Regions from separate parts of the Streptomyces sp. V2I9 genome, predicted to be linked through region 3. Evidence: riboswitches for the same ligand, from Rfam matches in the RefSeq annotation. Region 3 holds a riboswitch; each other region holds the start of a gene.

Region 1 (7,115 bases), 3.6 Mb from region 3:
CCTCGGGATCGTCGTCGTACGCGAGCCGCCGCCGTACGACCTCCACCCGCTCGTCGGTGTCGCGGGAGGCCGAGACCTCCACGGTCAGGCCGAACCGGTCCAGCAACTGCGGCCGCAGCTCGCCCTCTTCCGGGTTCATCGTCCCGACCAGCAGGAACCGCGCCGCATGCCGTACGGAGACACCCTCGCGCTCCACGTACGAGGCGCCCATGGCCGCCGCGTCCAGCAGCAGGTCCACCAGGTGGTCGTGGAGGAGGTTGACCTCGTCCACGTAGAGGATGCCGCGATGCGCGTCGGCCAGCAGCCCCGGCTCGAACGCCTTCACGCCCTCGGAGAGCGCCCGCTCGATGTCCAGCGCCCCCACCAGCCGGTCCTCCGACGCGCCGACGGGCAGCTCCACGGTCCGCGCCGGACGCGACACACCGGCCGCCTCCGCGTGCGGCCCGTCGGGACACGCCGGATCAGGGGAGACGGGATCACAGGAGAACCGGCAGCCGGGGACCACGGAGACCTCGGGCATGAGCGCGGCGAGCGCCCGCACGGCGGTGGACTTGGCGGTCCCCTTCTCCCCGCGCACGAGGACCCCGCCGACAGCGGGGCTGACCGCGTTCAGCAACAGCCCGAGCCGCAGGTCGTCCTGCCCGACGATCGCGGTGAAGGGATACGGCGTACTCACTTGGCCTCCTGGTCGACATGAACATCAGCAACCCCGAACGCGGCGGACCGGGCGTTCTCGTCCTCCCGGGCCTTCCGGGCCTCTCCCACCGCCGCCGGGCTCCCCGCTCCCCATCCCTCCGGCGACCGGGGAGCGGGGTCCCGGACCGTGCCCCGGCTCTCCGGTGCACCCGCCCCCGCGACCCCGAGCGCCCCCGTGCCCCCGCCGGCCGCCGGCAGGGCGGGCGCCCCCGGCGGCACGAACGGCAATCCTCCGGGCGCGCCCCCTTCGATCAGCCGCCACAACGCGTCCGTGTCCGCGTGCTCCTCGACCAGATCCCCGAGCCGGTCCAGCTGCTCCTCGCGCAGCACCGCGAAGCTCGTGTCCGGCGCCGGTACGAACCGCCGCCCGGCGGCCCGCGCCACCTCCGCCAGGAACCGCCGCCGGAACGCGTCGCTCTCCAGCGACCCGTGCCAGTGCGTCCCCCACACCGCACCCACCCGGCATCCGTCCAGGAACGGCTCCCCGCCCCGCACATCGGCCACCCCGTGGTGGATCTCGTACCCCTCCACCGGCTCGCCCAGCGCCGAACCGACCGGCCGCGCCAGCGTCTTGGCCCGGTCGAAGCGGACGCGTACGGGCAGCAGTCCGAGCCCGTCCACGACCCCCGCCCGCGACTCCACCTCGTCCTCGATCCGCTCGCCGAGCACCTGGAACCCGCCGCAGATCCCCAGCACCGGCCGGCCCTCCGCCGCCCGCCGCGCCAGCGCGTCCGCGAGGCCGCGCTCGCGCAGCCAGGCCAGCGCCTTCACCGTGCCGCGCGTCCCCGGCACGACCACCAGGTCCGCGTCGGCCAGCTCCTCCGCCCGGTCCACGAACCGCACGACGACGCCCGGTTCGGCGGCCAGCGCGTCCACGTCGGTGAAGTTCGACATCAGCGGCACCGCGCAGACCGCGACCCGCAGCACGTCCTCGCCGTGCGGGGGAGCCACGACCGACTCCCGCACCGCACCCCGCAGGGAGACCCGCAGGCCGTCCTCCTCGTCGATGCCGAGCCCGTGGGCGAAGGGGAGCACCCCGTACGTCCGCCGCCCGGTCAGCCCGTACAGCATGTCCAGGCCCGGCTCCAGCAGGGAGACGTCGCCCCGGAACTTGTTCACCAGGTAACCGGCGACCAGCGCCTGGTCCTCGGGGCTCAGCAGCGCCGTGGTCCCGAAGAACGAGGCGAAGACCCCGCCCCGGTCGATGTCCCCGACCACCAGCACGGGGAAGCCCGCGGCCCGCGCGATCCCCATGTTCACGATGTCGGTGCGCCGCAGGTTGATCTCCGCCGGCGAACCGGCCCCCTCGCAGATCACCGCGTCGTACGCCGACCGGAGCTGCTCCAGGCAGTCGGTGACCGTGCCGAGCAGCGCCTCCTGACGGCCCCCGTGGTATCCCCGCGCGCTCATCTCGCCGACCGGCCTGCCCATCAGGACCACCTGACTGGACCGGTCGCCGCCCGGCTTCAGCAGCACCGGGTTCATCAGGGCCGTCGGCTCCACCCGTGCCGCCTGCGCCTGCATCGCCTGGGCCCGGCCGATCTCCGCGCCCTCGCGGGTCACGAAGGAGTTCAGCGACATGTTCTGCGCCTTGAAGGGCGCGACCTTCACACCCTGGCGCACCAGCCAGCGGCAGATGCCCGCCGTGACGACGCTCTTGCCCGCATCGGACGTGGTCCCCGCGACCAGCAGCCCACCGCTCATGCCCGCTCCCGTTCCTGTACCGCGTCCCGTGCCGGACCGTCCACGCCCGTCCCCTCGGGGCGCCCCGTGCCCGTACCGCGGCGCGTCCCCGCGGCGCGTCCCGTTCCCGTGCCCCGACCGCTCACGTCCGTCCCCGCTTCCGCCCCGCGAGGAGGCATCCCGCCGCCAGCCGGCCCGCCACGCACACCCCGAGGGCCAGCAGACCCACCCGGCGCGACAGACGCACCGCGCGTTCGATGTCCGCGCCGCGCACGTCCCGCCCGGCCGCCCCGTTCAGCACCGGCCGGTGCTCGACGCGCCCCGCGTACGCCAGCGTGCCGCCGAGCCGTACGCCGAGCGCCCCGGCGAACGCGGCCTCCACCGGCCCCGCGTTCGGGCTCGGGTGGCGGTGCGCGTCGGCCCTCCAGGCGCGTACGGCGTCCAGGGGCCGCCCGCCGCCCACCACCGCCAGCGCGGCCGTCAGCCGGGCGCCCGGCCACCCCGCCACGTCGTCCAGCCGGGCCGAGGCCCAGCCGTAGCGGCGGTAGCGGGGCGACCGGTGGCCGACCATCGCGTCGAGGGTGTTCACCGCACGGAACCCGACGAGCCCCGGCACTCCGCCGATCGCGCCCCACACCAGCGCGCCCACGACGGCGTCCGAGGTGTTCTCCGCGACCGACTCGACGACGGCGCGGGCGATCCCCGGACCGTCCAGGGCGTGCGGATCGCGCCCGCACAGATGCGGCAGCCGCCGCCGGGCCGCCTCCAGGTCCCCGGCGGTCAGCGCATCCCCGATGGCACGGGCCTCCCGGCCCAGCGACGTACCGCCGACGACGGACCAGGCGGTGGCGGCGGTCAGCGCGACGGCGAGCGCGGGGCGGGTCCGGACGGCGCGCGCGGTCAGCGCGGCGGCCCCCACGGCGCCTCCGGCGCAGACGAGGGTGTGCAGTGCGCCCCGGCCCCGGTCGTCCCGCCACAGCAGGGACTCCACCCGTGCGGCGGCCCGGCCGAACCCGGCGACGGGGTGGCCCCGCCGTGGATCGCCCAGGAGGGCGTCGGCGATCAGCCCGGCCGTGGCGCCGTACGCGAAGACGCGATCGGCCCGCACGGGTCAGCCCGCCGCGGGGAGAGGCGTTCCGGCGGCTCGGCCCGGAGTCGGGGGCACGGAATGCGGCACACGGCGGCCGGGCATGGCGTAGTCCTCACTCAGGGTCCGCGCCCTGGTTCGACGTGACGGCGACGAGAGTCTCCTGGCTCCCGGATCCGCAGTTCCCCCGGCCTTCCAGCCCGCGTACCGCGAGCCGTGACGTCCGGTGTGGGGGAGTGCTCCCCGGTGACAGTGGCGGGACCGCGCCGGATTCGCACCGGCTTCCTCTGCTGTCGCCGTAAATGGCTCCGGCAGTCCACCACGCCCCGCGAACAGCCGTCAACTCGCTGTTGACCTGCGGGGCTCCACTGTGGGCAGACGCACATCGGGCCGGACACACAGGTGTGGGTCCGGCCCGATGGAGTGCCGATGCGGGGCGCCCGGGGGCGTACGCGTGACGGGTCAGGCGACGATCAGGTAGATCCCGTACGCGACCGCCGCCGCGCACGCCGCGAAGCAGGCGTAGGCGCTGGTGCGGGCCAGCGCGGCCGACCCGCCGGAGGCGCCGCCGGACGGGGCCGACAGCTTGGAGAGGGCGACGATGCCCAGGGTGAAGAGGCCGACCAGCGCGACGGTGACCACGAGGCTGACACCGAAGACGGAGGCGAGAGCTGCCCAGTCGATTTTCATGTGGATCCGTCCTTACACCGTGGCCGTCGGCCGGGCCGGGTCGTCGGGCGCCGATGCCGGGGCCGCGATGGTGGTCATGAGGCCGGCGGCCGGGACGCCGGCGGGCGGCGGCTGGACCGCGGCCATGGCGGTGGTGACGACGCCCCGGGGCTCGTCGTCGCCGTCCGAGTCGTTGACGTTGGTGTGGTCGACCGGCTGGCGGCGCGAGGCCAGCCAGATGGCGAAGGAGCCGCCGACGAGCAGGAGCGCGGTGACGGCGATGCCCCACGTGCCCTGCTTGGTCAGGAACTCGGCGGCGGCGCCGACCAGACCGGCGGCCGGCAGCGTCAGGCCCCAGGCGACGAACATCCGGGTGGCGGTGGACCAGCGGACCACGCCCCCCTTGCGGCCGAGGCCCGCGCCCATCACGGCACCCGAGCAGGACTGGGTGGTGGAGAGCGAGAAGCCGAGGTGCGAGGAGGCCAGGATGACGGTGGCCGCACTGGTCTGGGCCGCGAAGCCCTGCGGCGGCTTGAGGTCGGTCAGGCCCTTGCCCATGGTGCGGATGATGCGCCAGCCGCCGAGGTAGGTGCCGAGGGCGATGGCGACGCCGGCGGAGACGATGACCCACATCGGCGGGTTGGAGCCGGGAGCCAGGACACCGCTGGTGACCAGGGCGAGGGTGATGATGCCCATCGTCTTCTGGGCGTCGTTGGTGCCGTGGGCGAGCGAGACGAGCCCCGCGGAGGCGATCTGCCCGGCCCGGTAGCCCTTGGCGGTGGACTTCAGCTGGTTCGGGTCGGTGACGTTCCGGTTGATCCGGTACGTCAGCCGCGTGGCCAGCATCGCGGCGAAGCCGGCGACCAGGGGGGCGGCGATCGCCGGGAGCAGGACCTTGGTGACGACGGTGCCGCCGTTGATCGAGGACCAGCCGGCCGACATGACCGCGGCGCCGATCAGACCGCCGAACAGGGCGTGGGAGGAACTGGAGGGGAGGCCGACCAGCCAGGTCAGCAGATTCCACAGGATGGCGCCGACGAGCGCCGCGAAGATGACCTCTGTTCTGAGGCCGTCCTCGTTGACGATCCCGCCGGAGATCGTCTTGGCGACCTCCACCGAGAGGAACGCGCCGATCAGGTTGAGAACGGCGGACATCGCCACCGCTGTCTTGGGTTTCAGTGCGCCGGTCGAGATGGTCGTCGCCATCGCGTTGGCGGTGTCGTGGAAACCGTTCGTGAAATCGAACACGAGAGCTGTTACGACCACAATCGCAAGCAGCAGCGTGATGTGTTCCATTTACCCAGGCAATCGTTCGACGTCAGTGGCTCGTAGAACGTAGGCAACCTGAGTGAACGGAAGATGAACTGGGCAGGGCGTTGCGGTGACCCCAAGTGGAGTGGGTCGCCTCCGGTTGTGTGCGGGAGAGGTCGTACGAGGTCCGTGGGGCGCGGCGTGGACCGCCCTTTGCCGCTTGATGGCGAACATTTTGAACGGCCGTTCGACCCCTGATGGAGATCCCCGTCACGTCCCCCCGTGACGTTCCGGTTACGCGTGTTCCCGCCTAGCCTCGCCCCATGACTCACCAGCACCCGGAATCCGTGGACCGCACGTGGCGGGACCTCGTCGGCACGGCGCGCCGCAGCGCCGCGGACGGCCTGGTCGTCGGCACGTCGGGCAATGTGTCCGCCCGCGTCGGTGACCTGATCCTGGTGACCCCCAGCGGAGTGCCCTACGACCGGCTCGGACCCGGCGACGCGGTCGGCGTCGATCCGGAGGGGCGCCAGGTCCTCGGGGAGCTGAAGCCGACCAGCGAACTCCCCCTCCACCTGGCGGTCTACCGCTCCACCGACGCCGCCGCCGTGGTGCACACCCACGCCGTGCACGCCACCGCCGTCTCCACCCTCGTCGCCGAGGTTCCGCTCGTCCACTACGCGGCGGCCATCCTCGGCGGGCCCGTCCGCACCGCCGCCTACGCCCGCTACGGCACCCCGGAACTGGCCGAGGCGATGCTCGAAGCCCTCCGGGACCGCACCGGCTGCCTGCTCGCCAACCACGGCACCGTCACCTACGGCGACACCCTCGACCAGGCGTACGACCGCACCGCCCAGCTGGAGTGGCTCTGCCGTCTCTGGCTCACCGCGAGCTCGCTCCCCGGCCGCACCCCGGCCCTGCTCGACGAGGGCCAGCTGGCCGAGGTGACGGAAGCGCTCAAGGGGTACGGCCAGAGCGGCTGACGTACGCCCGCCCCCGGACGGCCGCCGTCCACTGGCAGCCCGCCGCCCGCCCGACGACACTGAAGCGGTGCGCCCGGTAACCGCGACGGCAACGGCCGTCACCACAGTCCTCGGGGTCGGTGCGGCAGCGGTCGCGGCCGGCCGGTACGCGGGCGACGTCGCCCTCAGGCCGACGCCCGGCCGTCCTCTCCCCGCCGACCGCCGCCTCACCGTGCACGCCACGGCGGCCGGGCGGACCACCCTGACCCGCTCCTTCTCGGCGCTCCGGCCCGGCACCTACGGCCTCGCCGGGCCCGGCGTCCACGCGGTCGTCGGCCCCGTGGTCGAGGGAGCCTCCCGGGGCGCCGACACCGTCGTACGGAGGCTGGAGAGCGTCGGCCAGGGGCTCCTCGAACCCGGCGCGAAGGTCCGGCTCACCCCCGAGCTGTACGGCGGCGACCCGAGCACCGACCTCGGCCTGGACCACCAGGAGGTCGAGATCCCCGGCGAACTCGGGCCCCTGCCCGCCTGGTACGTCCCCGGCGGGCGCGACACCTGGGTGATCACCGTGCACGGCCTCGGCACGAGCCGCGCCCACCCCATGAACGTGATGGGCTTCCTGCACGGGCAGAGCCTCCCCGTGCTCGACCTCGCCTACCGGGGAGACCCCGGAGCCCCGCGCCCCGCCGACGGCGTCGGCCACTTCGGAGCCTCCGAGTGGCGCGACGTCGACGCCGCCATCCGCTTCGCCCTGCGGTACGGGGCCC
Region 2 (7,115 bases), 4.6 Mb from region 3:
AAGGTCGCGGCGCTCGGTACCCGAGGGGTGCTGATGGCGTATTGGGGGACCGCGTCGGTGCTCGCCCGATGGTTCGAGAAGCCGCAGGTGAGCGCTGACGAATCGGTTCACCCGAAGGCGTAACCGGAATATCTTCATCCAGTTATTTCGGGCGGTGGGCCATCGCGTTCCCCACCCCCGGCAGCAAACCGCTCCACCCAACGAACGCCGACGAGAGGAATCACCATGACGACCATCCACCCCAAGATCACCGAGGTGCTGACCGGGACGTTCAAGGTGCCCGCCGCCGAGGTCCTGCCGGAGTCCACCATGGACAGCCTGGAGATGGACTCCCTCGCGGTCGCCGAGTTCGCCGTCATCATCAAGGAGACCCTGGGCGTCACCGCCGACTCCGAGAAGCTCTACAAGGACGCCACGCTGGCCGACATCACCGCGTACATCGACGCGGCCGTCGGCAGCATGGAGGCCGAAGCGACGGTGCCGGTGAGCAACACCCGATGAAGCGACCCGCCATCGCCGTCACCGGGCTGGGAATGATCACCCCGGTCGGCCACACCACCGACACCACCTGGGACGGAGTCCGCGCCGGCGTCTCGCCCGCCGCGACCGTTCCCGAACTCCGGGGCTGCGCGGTCGACTTCGCCTGCACGGTCTCCGGCATCGACCTCGACGACGCCGTCGGCGGCCGGACCGCCTTCCGGATGGGCCGGTACGTCAAGTTCGCCCTCCTGGCCGCCCGCGAGGCGGTCGCCGACGCCGGGCTCGACCCCGCGCAGTGGGACGGCGCCCGGGTCGCCGTCGTCGTCGGCACCAGCAGCGGAGGATCCGCCGGGCTCACCGAACAGGCCGTCGCGCTGGACCGGCGAGGCCCCGAGGCCACCTCTCCCTCGGGCATCCTGCTGACCATCCCGAGCATGCCCGCGGCCGAGATCGCCATCGACATGAAGGCCACCGGCCCCAGCCTCGCCCCCTGCACGGCCTGTTCGTCGGGGGTGACCGCGCTCTCGGTCGCACGGGACATGCTGACGCTCGGCCACTGCGACATCGCCATCGCCGGGGCCACCGAGTCGATCGTCTTCCCGGTCGCCATGACCGGCTTCGGCCGCTCCGGCGCGGCGGCACCGCGGGACGGCGACCCCGCCCGGCTCTGCCGCCCCTTCGCCGCCGACCGGGCCGGGCTCGTCATGGGCGAGGGCGCCGCCGTCATGGTCCTGGAACGGGCCGAGGACGCCCGGTCCAGAGGAGCCGCCCCTCGAGCGCTGATCGCCGGCACGGGCGCCACCACGGACGCCCACCACCCCACCAGCCCCCACCCTTCCGGGGCGGTCGCGCGGGAAGCCGTCGACGCGGCGCTGCGCGACGCGGGCTGGCAGGCCGGAGACGTCGACCACGTCAACGCGCACGGGACGTCGACCCCCCTCAACGACGCCACCGAAGCCGCGCTCATCAGCCGGGCCTACCCGCACCGGCCGCCCGTCACCGCCCCCAAGGGCGTCCTGGGCCACTGCATGGGAGCGGCCGGCGCCATCGAGGCGGGCCTGACGATTCTCACGCTCCAGCACGGGGTGATCCCGCCGATCGCGAACCTGGACGCCCCCGAGCCCGGATTCGACATCGACTGCGTCACCAAGGCCCCGCGCGTGACACCCGTACGGCGGGCCGTCAGCCATTCCTTCGGCTTCGGCGGCCAGAACGCGGTGATCGCCCTCCAGGCCGCCCCCTGACCTCGGGATTCCGTGCCGCTCGGACCGGGTGAACCACGGGTTCCGGCACCCCGGCGGAGCCCTCCACGGGCCGGTGCGGCGGGCCGATCCCACGCCGCACCGGCCCCGCGCACCGGCTGGTCGCACCGTCCCTGGTCCGGGCGAAGGCGCGTGATAGCTTGCCGGGGCCAGTCGAACCCCAGCGACGGGGTCAGGGAATCCGGTGCGAACCCGGAACTGACGCGCAGCGGTGAGGGGGACGGGCGGGGCCACGGCCACTGGAGCGCACCCGCGCTCCGGGAAGGCGTCCCGCCCGGACGAACCCGAGTCCGAAGACCTGCTGGCGCCCGCGCCCGTACCCGGGCGCGGGAACCGTACGACGGGCTCCGCGACAGGGCCCAGAGACACCGAGGTCCTTCGTGCTGCCCACAGCCACCTCCGCCCCGATACGTACCGCCGCCCTGTTCGCGGCGGGCCTGCTCACGCTGACCGCCTGCGGCGGCCAGGGACCCGGCAGGAGCGACGAGAGCGGCAGGACCGCCGGGTTCCCGCTCACGCTCGAGAACTGCGGACGCACCGTCACCGTGCAGGCCCCGCCCGAGCGGGCCGTCTCCGTCGACCAGGGTTCGACCGAGATCCTGCTCTCCCTCGGCCTCGCCGACCGGCTCGCCGGTACCGCCACCTGGAGCGACCCGGTGATGAAGGGGCTGGAGAAGGCCAACGCGGGCGTCGAGCGGATAGCGGAGAACCGGCCGTCCTCGGAGAAGGTCCTCGACAAGGAGCCCGACTTCCTCTCCGCCTCGTTCGCCTCGACCCTCGCCAAGGGCGGCGTCGCCCCGCGCGAACAGTTCGAGAAGCTGGGCGTCCCGACCTACATCTCGCCCGCCGACTGCGTCGGCAAGGACAACAGCGGCGGCGGCGACGGAGCCCGCACCGCACCCCTGACGATGGACAGCGTCTACACCGAAGTACGCGAACTGGCCCAGGTGTTCGACGTTCCCGAACGCGGCGACGCCCTGGTGAAGAAGCTCCGCACCCGCGTGGACGAGGCCACCGACGGCATCGACGCCTCCGGTACCTCCCTCCTCTACTGGTTCTCCGACTCCAAGGCCCCCTACCTCGCGGGCTGCTGCGGCGCGCCCGGCGTCATCACCAGGGAACTCGGGGCCAAGAACGTCTTCGACGACACCCGCGACGAATGGCCCCAGATCAACTGGGAGACCGTCGCCGACCGCAACCCCGACGTCCTGGTCATCGGCGACCTCAGCCGCACGACGCAGACCGCCGAGAGCGCCCGGAAGAAGATCGAGTTCCTGGAGTCCGACCCGGTCACGAAGACGATGGACGCCGTCAGGAACCGCCGCTACGTACTCCTCAGCGGCCAGGCCATGAACCCCACCATCCGGACCGTCGAGGGACTGGAGCGCGTCGCGGCCGGACTGCGCGACTTCGGGCTCGCGGAGTGAGCGCGGACAGCCGTGCGGCCGAAGAGCGGGCCGACGCGCCGCCCGCCGCCACCCACCCCGACGGCCCCGCACGGATCGGTGCTCCGCTCGCCGTGCTGCTCTGGGGAGGCGGCCTGCTCCTCCTCCTGGCCTCCGTCGCGGTCGCCGTCACCATCGGGCCCGCCCGGATCTCCGTCCCCGACGTCCGCTCCACCGTCGCCGCGCACCTCGGGCTCGGCGCGAGTGACCTCAGCCCGATCCGGGACGGCATCGTCTGGAACCTCCGCATGCCGCGCACCCTCCTCGCCGCCGTGTGCGGCGCCGGACTCGCGGTGTGCGGCACGGTGATGCAGTCGCTGCTGCGCAATCCGCTCGCCGACCCCTTCGTCCTCGGCGTCTCCTCCGGCGCCTCCACCGGGGCGGTCGTGGTGGTCGTCCTCGGGGTCGGCGGGGGAGCGGTGTCGCTGTCGGCCGGGGCGTTCACCGGGGCTCTCCTCTCCTTCGCCCTGGTGCTGTCGCTCAGCCACACCCTCGGCGGCTCCACCGACCGCGTCGTCCTCTCCGGCGTCGCCGCGATGCAGCTCTTCTCCGCCCTCACCTCCTTCGTCGTGATGACCTCCGCCGACGCCGAGCAGACCCGCGGGGTGCTGTTCTGGCTCCTCGGCTCGCTCAGCGGCGTCGGCTGGAGCGAGGTCGCCCTGTGCTCCGCCGTGCTCGCCGTCTGCCTGGTGATCTGCCTGGCCCACGCCCGCACGCTCGACGCCTTCGCCTTCGGGCAGGACGCCGCCGCCGCGCTCGGCGTGAACGTCGCCCGCACCCGGACCGTGCTGCTGTGCACCACCGCCCTGCTGACCGCCGCCCTGGTCAGCGCCGCCGGGGCGATCGGCTTCGTCGGCCTGGTCCTGCCGCACGCCGCCCGCGCCCTCACCGGCTCCGGGCACCGGCGACTCCTCCCGGTCACCGCGCTCGCCGGGGCGGTCTTCCTGGTCTGGGTCGACACCCTCGCCCGGACCGTCCTCGACCCGCAGGAGGTACCGGTCGGCGTCGTCACCGCGCTGATCGGCGTCCCCGCCTTCGTCCTCGTCCTGTACCGCACCCGGAGCACCTCATGAGCGCTTCCACGGGCCTGCGCGCCGAGCGCGTCGGCCGGGAGGCGGGCGGCCGGCTCATCCTCGACGGCGTCGCCATCACCCCGCCGCCCGGCTCCACCGTCGGGCTCCTCGGCCCCAACGGCTCCGGCAAGTCCACCCTGCTGCGGATCCTCGCGGGCCTCCTCGCCCCGGACACCGGTGTCGTCACCCTGGACGGCGACCCCCTCGCCGGTCTCGGCCGCCGCACCGTCGCCCGCCGGATCGCCGTCGTCGACCAGCACGCGGTCACCCACGTCGACCTCAGCGTCCTGGACGTCGTCCGCCTCGGCCGCATCCCGCACCGGCGCGCCTGGTCCGCCCCGGACCGCACCGACGAGGACGCCGTCGCCGACGCGCTGCGGCGCACCGGGCTCACGGATCGCGCCGGGCAGTCCTGGCACACCCTGTCCGGCGGCGAACGCCAGCGCGTCCAGATCGCCCGCGCCCTCGCCCAGCGGCCCCGCGAACTCCTCCTGGACGAGCCGACGAACCACCTCGACATCCAGCACCAGCTGGACCTGCTCACCCTGGTCGCCGACCTCCCCGTCACCAGCGTCGTCGCGCTGCACGACCTGAACCTGGCCGCGATGTTCTGCGACCGGATCACCGTGATGAAGGCCGGCCGGGTCGTCGCCGGAGGCACCCCGGCCGAGGTCATCACCGAGGGGCTCATCAGGGACGTCTACGGAGTGCGGGCGGTCGTCACCCCGGACGGTCCCGACGGCCGCCCCTCGGTACGTTTTCTGCCCCGCCGCTGATCGCGAACGACACCGGACAGCCCGCCGGGCGGACCCGTTGCGGGCCCGCCCGGCGGCCGAGGACATGGGAGCGGCCTGTCGGCCACCGAGGAGGTCCGGTCAGCGGCGTCGCCCCTGGCCGAACTCGCCGCCGGCGTCCTTGCCGGTGCCCGTGTCCGTCCCGTCCGCGTAGTCGATCCTCTCCTTGCGGACCTCGGCGGAGACCTCCTTCTGCTCGGTCACCCGGTCGGTCTCCAGCCGGACCCGCTCCACCGGCACGGTCTCCTTGCGTACGGTGGCGCGTTCCGCGTGCAGCGTGACCTCGACGTCCTGCTCGCCGAAGTCCGTGGTCCCGGCGGTCCTGTCACCGGGACGGAGCGGTTCGCGGACCACGCGGACCTCTTCGTGGGAGACGGGCACCGACCGGGTGACCTCCTCGGTCACCACGTACTTGTGCAGCCGGGCCCGGCCGCTCTCGTACTCCTCGGTGCCGACGTGCAGCTGCTCCTCGGAGCGGATCAGCTCCTCCTTGCCGCTCATGCCGGCCGCGCGGGACGTCCCAGCCCCGGCGCCCGCCAGCGGGCGTGCCGTGGTGGAGGCGTCCGTGTCGCGGTGCTTGCCCGCTCCCGCTCCCGTCATGCCCGCGGCTCCCTTCGTCCCCGCGGCGCCCATCGCCCCGGTTCCGGCGGCGGTCGGCGCGTCCATGCCCTGCGACCGCTCCCCGCCGAGGTTGCCGGACTTCCTGGCCAGGCCGTAGTGCCGGTACAGCTCCTCCTCCTCGGCCACGGAGAGGTGCGCGTCCGCGTCCACCCGGGGCGCGTCCTTGACGCTCTCCTTGGGATGGGCGACGTGCAGGTCGGAGCCCACCCGACGGGCTCCGGCGAGCGGAACGAAACTCTCCTTCATGCCGAACAGGCCGGTCTTGACCGTGACCCAGTCGGGCTTGCCGGTGTCGTCGTCGACGTACACCCGGCCCACGCTGCCGACCTTCTCACCGTCGTTGTCGTACACGGTCAGACCGTCGAGCTCTCCGGAATCCGTGAAACCGTCAGCGGCTCCCATAACCGATTCCTCCTCTCGGGCACGCCCTGTGGGTGGCTCCACCAGAGGTGGCGCGTCCGGATTCCATCGCGCCCCACCCGCATGGCCGGTGCAACCGGCCGCCCGCCCGGATCGAGACCCCGAAAGCGCGCTCCCGGCCGTGGGCCTTCCCACGGCCGGGATCGAACCGCCCCGCAACGCGTTACGCCGATCGGGTGAACGGCCGGGCTCCGCGTAGGATCGGCGGATCAGGGCCGCCGGAGCGCGGACCACCACCGAACCGCCGAGCCACCAGGGGTGCGCCATCTCCTCCGTACGCCTCCGGCCGCCCGCCCGACGCGGCGGACCGCGCGCGGAACTCCACGACCGGCACGAGGACGGGCACCGCCTCCACCACCTGCTGTGGCGGCTGGGGCCGGGCTTCCGGGTCTGCAGCAGCGCGGTCCTCGGCGGCGGCATCGGTCCCCGGTCCTGGGTTCTCAACGCCCAGGTCCCCGGCGGCTATCCGCGCCTCGACCCGGACCGCCACCTCGCCGAGATCGCTGCCGCGGAAGGGCTCACCGGGGCGGGCGCGGGGCTGATGACGGCCGCCGAGGTCGCCGCGTACACGACCGCTCACGACGGCGGCGTCACGGCGACCGTCACCACGGGGCTCGGCGTACGGGGCTGGGCTGCGGTCCCGGAGACCGCCCCCCGGCCCGCCGGCGCCTCCTCGCGCGTCCCGGTGGCTCCGTTCCGGCCCGGCACGGTGAACATCGTGCTCACGGTGCCCGTGCCGCTCTCCGACGCCGCCCTCGTCAACGCCGTCGCCACCGCCACCGAGGCCAAGGTCCAGGCCCTCCTCGACGCCGGGCTCGACTGCTCGGGAACCCCCACGGACGCCGTCTGCGTGGCCGCCCCCGAACCGGGCCCCGAGGGCGGCGAGCCCTTCGCGGGGCCCCGTTCACCCTGGGGCGCGAGGATCGCCCGCTCCGTGCACACCGCCGTCCTGGCCGGGGCCCGCCGGGCACCGTGACGGGGCGGCTCGGACCGCCGTCACGGTGCCCCGATGTCGCCGGG
Region 3 (7,115 bases):
GCGGTGACATGTGCGCCTGCGCGGCCAACTGCTCCACGGTCATCTCCTGGTCGAGGTGGTGCTCCATCCACGCGAGGGTGGAGCCGACCGTGTCGCACGCGTTCCGGGGCAGCGGGCGGTCGATGTACTGCGCCTGGCCGCCGTCCCGGTGCGGCGGGACCACCATCCGCCGGGCGATGGTGTTGGCCGTCCGCTGCCCGTAAGCCTGGCGGACCAGGTGCAGACAGGCGTCGATCCCGGCGGCGGTCCCGGCCGACGTGATCACCGGGCCCTCGTCCACGTACAGGACGTCCGGCTGCACGATCGCCTTCGGGTAGCGGCGGGCCAGCTCCGCCGCGTGCCGCCAGTGCGTGGTGCAGCGGCGGCCGTCCAGCAGGCCGGCCGCGCCGAGGACGTACGCACCCGAGCAGACGCTCAGCACCCGTGAACCCCGTTCCACGGCCCGCCTCAGCGCGTCCAGGGCCTCCTCGGGATACTCCCGGTCCATGACGTGCCCGCTCGCCGGGACGGCGATGAGGTCGGCCTCCTCCAGCCGCTCCAGGCCGTACGGCGTGCTGATGGTGAAGCCCGCGTGGGTGCGCAGTTCGGGCCCCTCGGCGGAGACCACCGCGAACTCGTGGACCGGCAGGCCCTCTTCGCTCCGGTCGAGCCCGAACACCTCGCACAGAACGCCGAGTTCGAAGGGATGGACCTCGTCCAGCAGCAGGACGGCGACGTTGGTCAGCATGGAACGAGTGTGGCAGTTATTTGGGGTCCTATGGCAGTCCTGCCACTGATGATTTTCGCCCCGGCGGGCCAGAGTGGAGGCATGAACACATTCCTGAACTACCTGGTCGTGGCCGCCCTTTTCGCCCTCGTCCTCGCGCCTGTCGCGGTCGGCGTCGCCCGCGAGCGCCGCATCGCCCGCCAGCTGCGGGAGGCGGAACGGGGGCGGCGGGAGCCCGCACCCCCGCGAACGCGGAGCGCCGCGCGGCCGGTCACGGCCGCGCGGCGCCCCCGGCCCGGAAGCTGGGCCAGGGTCTGAGGAACCCCTGCGGTCTAGAAGTCGTCGTCGAACCCGACCGAGCCCTCGACGGCCACCTGGTAGGCGGACGGGCGGCGCTCGAAGAAGTTCGTCAGCTCCTGGACCCCCTGGAGCTCCATGAAGGAGAACGGGTTCTCCGAGCCGTACACCGTCGGGAAGCCCAGGCGGGCGAGCCGCTGGTCGGCGACGCACTCCAGGTACTGGCGCATCGACTCGGTGTTCATGCCCGGCAGGCCCTCGCCGCACAGGTCACGGCCGAACTGCAGCTCCGCCTCCACGGCCTCCCTGAGCATGTCGGTGACCTGCTGCTGGAGCGCGTCGTCGAAGAGGTCCGGCTCCTCCTTGCGGACGGTGTCCACGACCTCGAACGCGAAGTTCATGTGCATCGTCTCGTCACGGAACACCCAGTTGGTGCCCGTGGCGAGACCGTGCAGCAGGCCGCGTGAGCGGAACCAGTACACGTAGGCGAACGCCCCGTAGAAGAACAGTCCCTCGATGCAGGCCGCGAAGCAGATCAGGTTCAGCAGGAAGCGGCGGCGGTCCGCCTTCGTCTCCAGCCGTTCGATCTTCTCGACCGAGTCCATCCACCGGAAGCAGAACTGGGCCTTCTCCCGGATCGAGGGGATCTCCTCGACCGCGTCGAACGCCGCCGCCCGGTCGTCCGGGTCGGGCAGATAGGTGTCCAGCAGCGTCAGATAGAACTGGACGTGCACGGCCTCCTCGAAGAGCTGCCGCGACAGGTACAGCCGCGCCTCGGGGGAGTTGATGTGCTTGTACAGCGTCAGCACGAGGTTGTTCGACACGATCGAGTCGCCGGTGGCGAAGAACGCCACCAGCCGGCCGATCATGTGCTGCTCGCCCGGCGACAGCTTGGCGAGGTCGGCGACGTCCGAGTGGAGGTCCACCTCCTCCACGGTCCAGGTGTTCTTGATCGCGTCCCGGTAGCGCTCGTAGAAGTCCGGGTAGCGCATGGGACGCAGGGTCAGCTCGAATCCCGGATCGAGCAGGTTCTTCTCTTCGTTCGTGGTGCTCATCACTGGCAGGCCTCGCAGGACTCGGGGTTTTCGAGGGAGCAGGCGATGGCGTCCGCGTCGGGCGCCGAAGCCTGCTGTACGGGGATGGGGGCGGCGGCCGACGCCTGGCCGGACGCGGCACGGGCGATCCGGGTCGCCGGGCGCGAACGCAGGTAGTACGTCGTCTTCAGCCCCTGCTTCCAGGCGTACGCGTACATCGAGGAGAGCTTGCCGATCGTCGGCGTCTCCAGGAACAGGTTGAGCGACTGGCTCTGGTCGAGGAACGGCGTACGGGCCGCCGCCATGTCGATCAGGCCGCGCTGCGGGATCTCCCACGCCGTGCGGTACAGCGCCCGCACGTCCTCGGGGATCCACGCGAAGCCCTGCACGGAGCCGCTGGCCTCGCGCAGCGCCTCGCGGGTGCGGGCGTCCCACACGCCGAGCTTCTTCAGTTCGTCCACCAGGTAGGCGTTGACCTGGAGGAACTCACCGCTGAGCGTCTCGCGCTTGAACAGGTTGGAGACCTGCGGCTCGATGCACTCGTACACGCCCGCGATCGAGGCGATCGTCGCGGTCGGCGCGATGGCCAGCAGCAGCGAGTTGCGCATACCGGTCTTCGCGATCCGGGAGCGCAGGGCGTCCCAGCGCTCCGGCCAGTTCAGCTCGGTGGCGTAGTGGTCGGGGTGCAGCACCCCGCGCGCCGCCCGCGTCTCGGCCCAGGCCGGCAACGGGCCCGACCGCTCCGCGAGGTCGCAGGACGCCTCGTACGCGGCGAGCATGATGCGCTCGGAGATCTTCGTGGAGAGCGCGCGGGCCTCGGGGGAGTCGAAGGGCAGGCGCAGCTGGAAGAAGACGTCCTGGAGGCCCATCGCGCCCAGACCGACCGGCCGCCAGCGGGAGTTGGAGTTCCCCGCCTGCTCGGTCGGGTAGAAGTTGATGTCGACGACCCGGTCCAGGAAGGTCACGGCGGTGCGGACCGTGGAGTCCAGGCGCTCCCAGTCGATCGAGCCGTCCGCCACGAACGCGCCCAGGTTGACCGAGCCCAGGTTGCAGACGGCCGTCTCGCCGTCGTTCGTGACCTCCAGGATCTCCGTGCACAGGTTCGAGGAGTGCACGACCCGGCCCGGCTCGGCGGTCTGGTTCGCGGTCCGGTTGGAGGCGTCCTTGAACGTCATCCACCCCTGCCCGGTCTGCGCGAGGGTCCGCATCATCCGGCCGTACAGCTCACGCGCCGGCATCGCCTTGCGGGCCAGCCCCGCGGCCTCGGCCGCCCGGTAGGCGGCGTCGAACGCGTCGCCCCACAGATCGACCAGCTCGGGCACGTCCGCCGGGGAGAACAGCGACCACTCGGTGTCCGCCTCGACCCGGCGCATGAACTCGTCCGGGATCCAGTGCGCCAGGTTCAGGTTGTGCGTACGCCGCTGGTCCTCGCCGGTGTTGTCGCGCAGCTCCAGGAACTCCTCGATGTCCGCGTGCCAGGTCTCCAGGTAGACGGCCGCGGCGCCCTTGCGCCGGCCCCCCTGGTTCACCGCGGCCACCGAGGCGTCCAGCGTCTTGAGGAACGGCACGATGCCGTTGGAGTGCCCGTTGGTGCCCCGGATCAGCGAACCCCTGGCGCGGATGCGGGAGTACGACAGACCGATGCCGCCCGCGTGCTTCGAGAGCCGTGCCACCTGGTGGTAGCGGTCGTAGATCGAGTCCAGCTCGTCCTTGGGCGAGTCCAGCAGATAGCAGGAGGACATCTGCGGGTGCCGGGTGCCGGAGTTGAAGAGCGTGGGGGAGGAGGGGAGGTAGTCCAGCTTGCTCATCAGCCCGTAGAGCGCGGCGACCTCGTCCAGCGCCCGCGCCGACTCGTCCTCGGCGAGGCCCGCCGCCACCCGCAGCATGAAGTGCTGCGGGACCTCGATCACCTGGCGGGTGTGCGGGTGGCGCAGCAGATAGCGGCTGTGCAGCGTACGGAGACCGAAGTAGCCGAAGCGGTCGTCCGCGCCCTCGGCCAGCGCCCGCTCGACCAGCTCGTCCAGCGCCTTCGCGTGCAGCTCGACGAAGGCGGCGGTGCGGTCCGCGATCAGGCCCTCGCGGTGCCCGACGACGACCGAGGCGGAGAAGGACGTCGCGCCCTGGCCCGCGGCCTCGTCCGCGATCGTACGGGTCAGCAGCCGGGCGGCGAGCCGGGAGTACGCCGGGTCCTCGGAGATCAGCCCCGCGGCGGCCTCGGTGGCCAGCGAGCGCAGCTCGGCCTCGTCGGAGCGGGCGTTGCGCCCGCGCAGCGCGGCGGCGGCGACCCGGCCGGGGTCGGTGTCGGGAAGATCGACGGTGAGATCGGTCAGGGTCCGCAGCAGCGCGGTACCGGGTCCGTCGTTCGGGGTGTTCCCGGCCGTGGCCGACACCGGGGGCACTGCGGATTCGGTGGCTGAAACCGGATCGGCGGGCGCGATGGTCACAGGGCTTTCCCTCGCTCGGCAGGGGCCTGCGGAGGGCGGAGAAGCCGGGCAGCGCGAAACCCGGGGTCGGGGCAGCGCAGCTGACGGCGTCCACCGGCCCATCCGCGAGGCCCGGACGTCTGGCGCCCGGTTCGGTCGAGCCGGACGCGCTGTCGACAGGTCTTCGGACTTGCGGGTGCGCAGAAGCGCACTGATCACACCGTTGCGGGACAGTTCCGGATTCGCACCGGATTCCCCTGCGGCGACAGCGAGGTCGAGCATACATGTGGGGGCAGCCGGATGATGTGGCCCCCACATGTTGTGTCGCGGCGATGTCCTTCGCGCCTAGGAAGACGCCTCCAGGTCCAGCCGGAACGTCATGAGCCGTAGGCCCGGCACCGGCTCCCAGTCCCGCTCGGGGGTCCGCAGAAAGCCCAGCCGGCGGTAGATCCTCCGGGCCGGGAACATGGCCGGCTGCGTCGACAGCACCAGCGCCCGGACCCCGTCGGCGGACCGGGCCCGCTCGATGCAGGCCCGCACCAGCGCCTCGCCCGCGCCCCGCCCGCGCCCCGCGCGGGCCACCGCCAGCATCCGGAACTCGGCCTCGTCCGGACCGGCGATGTCGCACCACGGAGCACCCGGCGGGACGTACGTCACCCCGCCGAGCACCGCCCCCTCCGGGGCCACCGCGACGAGGACCTCCGCCTCGGCCGCCCGCTGCTCCACCGCCCGCAGCTTCAGCAGGTACGGGTCCCGCGGACCGTCCAGCAGGCCGTCGCCCAGATACGCCTCGGCGATGATCTCGCCGAGAACGGCGTGTTCGGCGGGGTCGGCCACCCTGACCGTCACCTTCATCAACCACTCGTTCCCACGTCGTTGTCGGGGGCGCCGTCCCCCACCGGCGGCAGGTCGCCGCGCTCGACCGGCCGCTCGGCGGAGTCCGGGCCGGCGGGCGGCAGGACCTCGTCGAGTTCGCGGTCGTCGGCCCGGTGGGCGGCCAGGGCCGCCGCCCGCAGCGTCGCCCGGTCCACCTCCTGGCGTGTTCCGCTCAACGTCACCACGAGGCCGCCCTGTTCGCGCGCGTACGCGTGCCCCGACTCCGTGGCGCTGTACCACTGTCCGCCGTCCCGCTCGCAGGTCGCGGGGGGCTTCCGGCCGGCCGGGTGGGCGGCGGCGTCCGTGCAGTCGGCCACGGCGTGCGGGCGGCGCTCCACCGACAGCTGGATGCGGCCGCCGTCCGGCGAGGTGTAGGCGCTGCCGAACCCGTCGTCGCCGAGCACCCCGACCGACCGGCGGGCCAGGGCGAAGCCGTCGGCCTCGGTCACCCACACATGCTCCGGGACGGTCCGCGCGGCCCGCGCCCGCGCCTCCAGCTCCGCCCGGTCGGGCGCCGGGACGGCCGAACCGCTCGGGTCCGCCGCCCGCGCGTCGGGCGGCGGCTCGGTGCCGCAGCCCGCCGAGGCGGCCAGGGCCACTGCCGGCGCCGCCGGGGTGATGGTGCGGACGAGCCGGAACCGGGGCCGCCGGGAACGCGAGGTCATGCGCACATCCTTGCGTACGGTGAGGGCTCCGTGTGCCGGGAAGGCGAACGACGGGAAGGCACCGGAAGGACGGCCGGGCCCGGCGGGCAGTGGAAAGGCCGGCGGGCAGCGGACCGCCGGGCGACCGGAAGGCCGGCGGGCGACTGAAAGGCCGCCGGGCCGCCGCCCGCCCCATCGGGGGAGGGGCGACGGCCCGTGAGCGAGGGCCTGGTGACCGGCCGTCGGGCTCAGCAGCAGCGGAAGCCCTCGCGGGGGTCCGCCTCGCGGGCGTCCATGCGTGCGCGCTCGAAGGCGCGGCGGGACAGGACGGGCGCGTCCGGATCGTGTGCGCGGGCGTGCGCCACGTACCGGTCGTAGACCGACTCGCCGGTCACCTCGCGGACGTACCAGCGGATCCGCCCGGCCAGCCGTCGTACATCCGCGACCGTCATGTCCGGCTCCCCGTTCCCGCCGCCTCCTTGCGCAGGCCGCCCTCGGGGCCGACACCGGCGGCGGCCAGTTCGGCCTTCTCCTCCTTGGTCGCGAAGAGCGAGGCGGGGGCGACGAGCCGGGACTCGACGAACGGCGTCTCGTGGAGCTTGACGCTCTCCGGATCGCGGATGGCCTGGTAGCAGACCCTCGCGGCGTCCACGAGCACCACGATGATGAGGAGCGCGAAGAGCGCGCTCAGCACCCCGTCGACGGTGGAGTTGGTGACGACGGTCCGCATGTCGTCCATGGTCTTCGCCGGGGGCAGCACCTCGCCCGCGTCGATGCCCGCCTGATACTTGTCACGCTGGGCGAAGAACCCGATCTTCACGTCGTCGGAGAAGATCTTCTGCCAGCTCGCGGTGAGCGTGACCGCCACGTCCCAGGCGAGCGGGACCGCGGTGACCCACGCCCACTTCAGGCGGCCGGACTTGACGAGCAGGGTGGTGCAGACGGCGAGCGCGACGGCCGCCAGCAGCTGGTTGGCGATGCCGAAGAGCGGGAAGAGCTGGTTGATGCCGCCCAGCGGGTCGTGCACGCCGACCCAGAGGAAGTAGCCCCAGCCGCCGACCACGACGGCGCTGGCGAACCAGACCCCCGGCTTCCAGCTGACCTCGCGGAACGGCTTGTAGACGTTGCCCAGCAT

Evidence for each region. Region 3 has a riboswitch for cobalamin ahead of QFZ71_RS21065 (ribonucleoside-diphosphate reductase subunit alpha). Riboswitches for the same ligand answer to the same signal wherever they lie in the genome.
Region 1: linked by a shared signal. The riboswitch ahead of QFZ71_RS05215 (cobalamin biosynthesis protein) and the one ahead of QFZ71_RS21065 (ribonucleoside-diphosphate reductase subunit alpha) in region 3 are both predicted to bind cobalamin.
Region 2: linked by a shared signal. The riboswitch ahead of QFZ71_RS00915 (ABC transporter substrate-binding protein) and the one ahead of QFZ71_RS21065 (ribonucleoside-diphosphate reductase subunit alpha) in region 3 are both predicted to bind cobalamin.

The regions. Positions count from the first base shown of each region.
Region 1 is NZ_JAUSZJ010000002.1:1,156,050-1,163,164, reverse strand. It holds gene QFZ71_RS05225 (putative cobaltochelatase) at 1-676, opposite strand, end outside; gene QFZ71_RS05220 (cobyric acid synthase) at 673-2,400, opposite strand; gene QFZ71_RS05215 (cobalamin biosynthesis protein) at 2,522-3,487, opposite strand; cobalamin riboswitch at 3,623-3,755, opposite strand; gene QFZ71_RS05210 (hypothetical protein) at 3,929-4,156, opposite strand; gene QFZ71_RS05205 (inorganic phosphate transporter) at 4,169-5,431, opposite strand; gene QFZ71_RS05200 (class II aldolase/adducin family protein) at 5,710-6,369, shown strand; gene QFZ71_RS05195 (alpha/beta hydrolase) at 6,437-7,115, shown strand, end outside.
Region 2 is NZ_JAUSZJ010000002.1:197,510-204,624, reverse strand. It holds gene QFZ71_RS00930 (acyl-CoA dehydrogenase) at 1-123, shown strand, start outside; gene QFZ71_RS00925 (acyl carrier protein) at 226-501, shown strand; gene QFZ71_RS00920 (beta-ketoacyl synthase) at 498-1,724, shown strand; cobalamin riboswitch at 1,876-2,063, shown strand; gene QFZ71_RS00915 (ABC transporter substrate-binding protein) at 2,123-3,169, shown strand; gene QFZ71_RS00910 (FecCD family ABC transporter permease) at 3,166-4,260, shown strand; gene QFZ71_RS00905 (ABC transporter ATP-binding protein) at 4,257-5,036, shown strand; gene QFZ71_RS00900 (PRC and DUF2382 domain-containing protein) at 5,136-6,077, opposite strand; gene QFZ71_RS00895 (adenosylcobinamide amidohydrolase) at 6,361-7,071, shown strand.
Region 3 is NZ_JAUSZJ010000002.1:4,747,756-4,754,870, forward strand. It holds gene QFZ71_RS21050 (helix-turn-helix domain-containing protein) at 1-727, opposite strand, end outside; gene QFZ71_RS21055 (hypothetical protein) at 809-1,024, shown strand; gene QFZ71_RS21060 (ribonucleotide-diphosphate reductase subunit beta) at 1,039-2,058, opposite strand; gene QFZ71_RS21065 (ribonucleoside-diphosphate reductase subunit alpha) at 2,058-4,481, opposite strand; cobalamin riboswitch at 4,618-4,754, opposite strand; gene QFZ71_RS21070 (GNAT family N-acetyltransferase) at 4,806-5,315, opposite strand; gene QFZ71_RS21075 (hypothetical protein) at 5,315-6,001, opposite strand; gene QFZ71_RS21080 (YbdD/YjiX family protein) at 6,229-6,432, opposite strand; gene QFZ71_RS21085 (carbon starvation CstA family protein) at 6,429-7,115, opposite strand, start outside.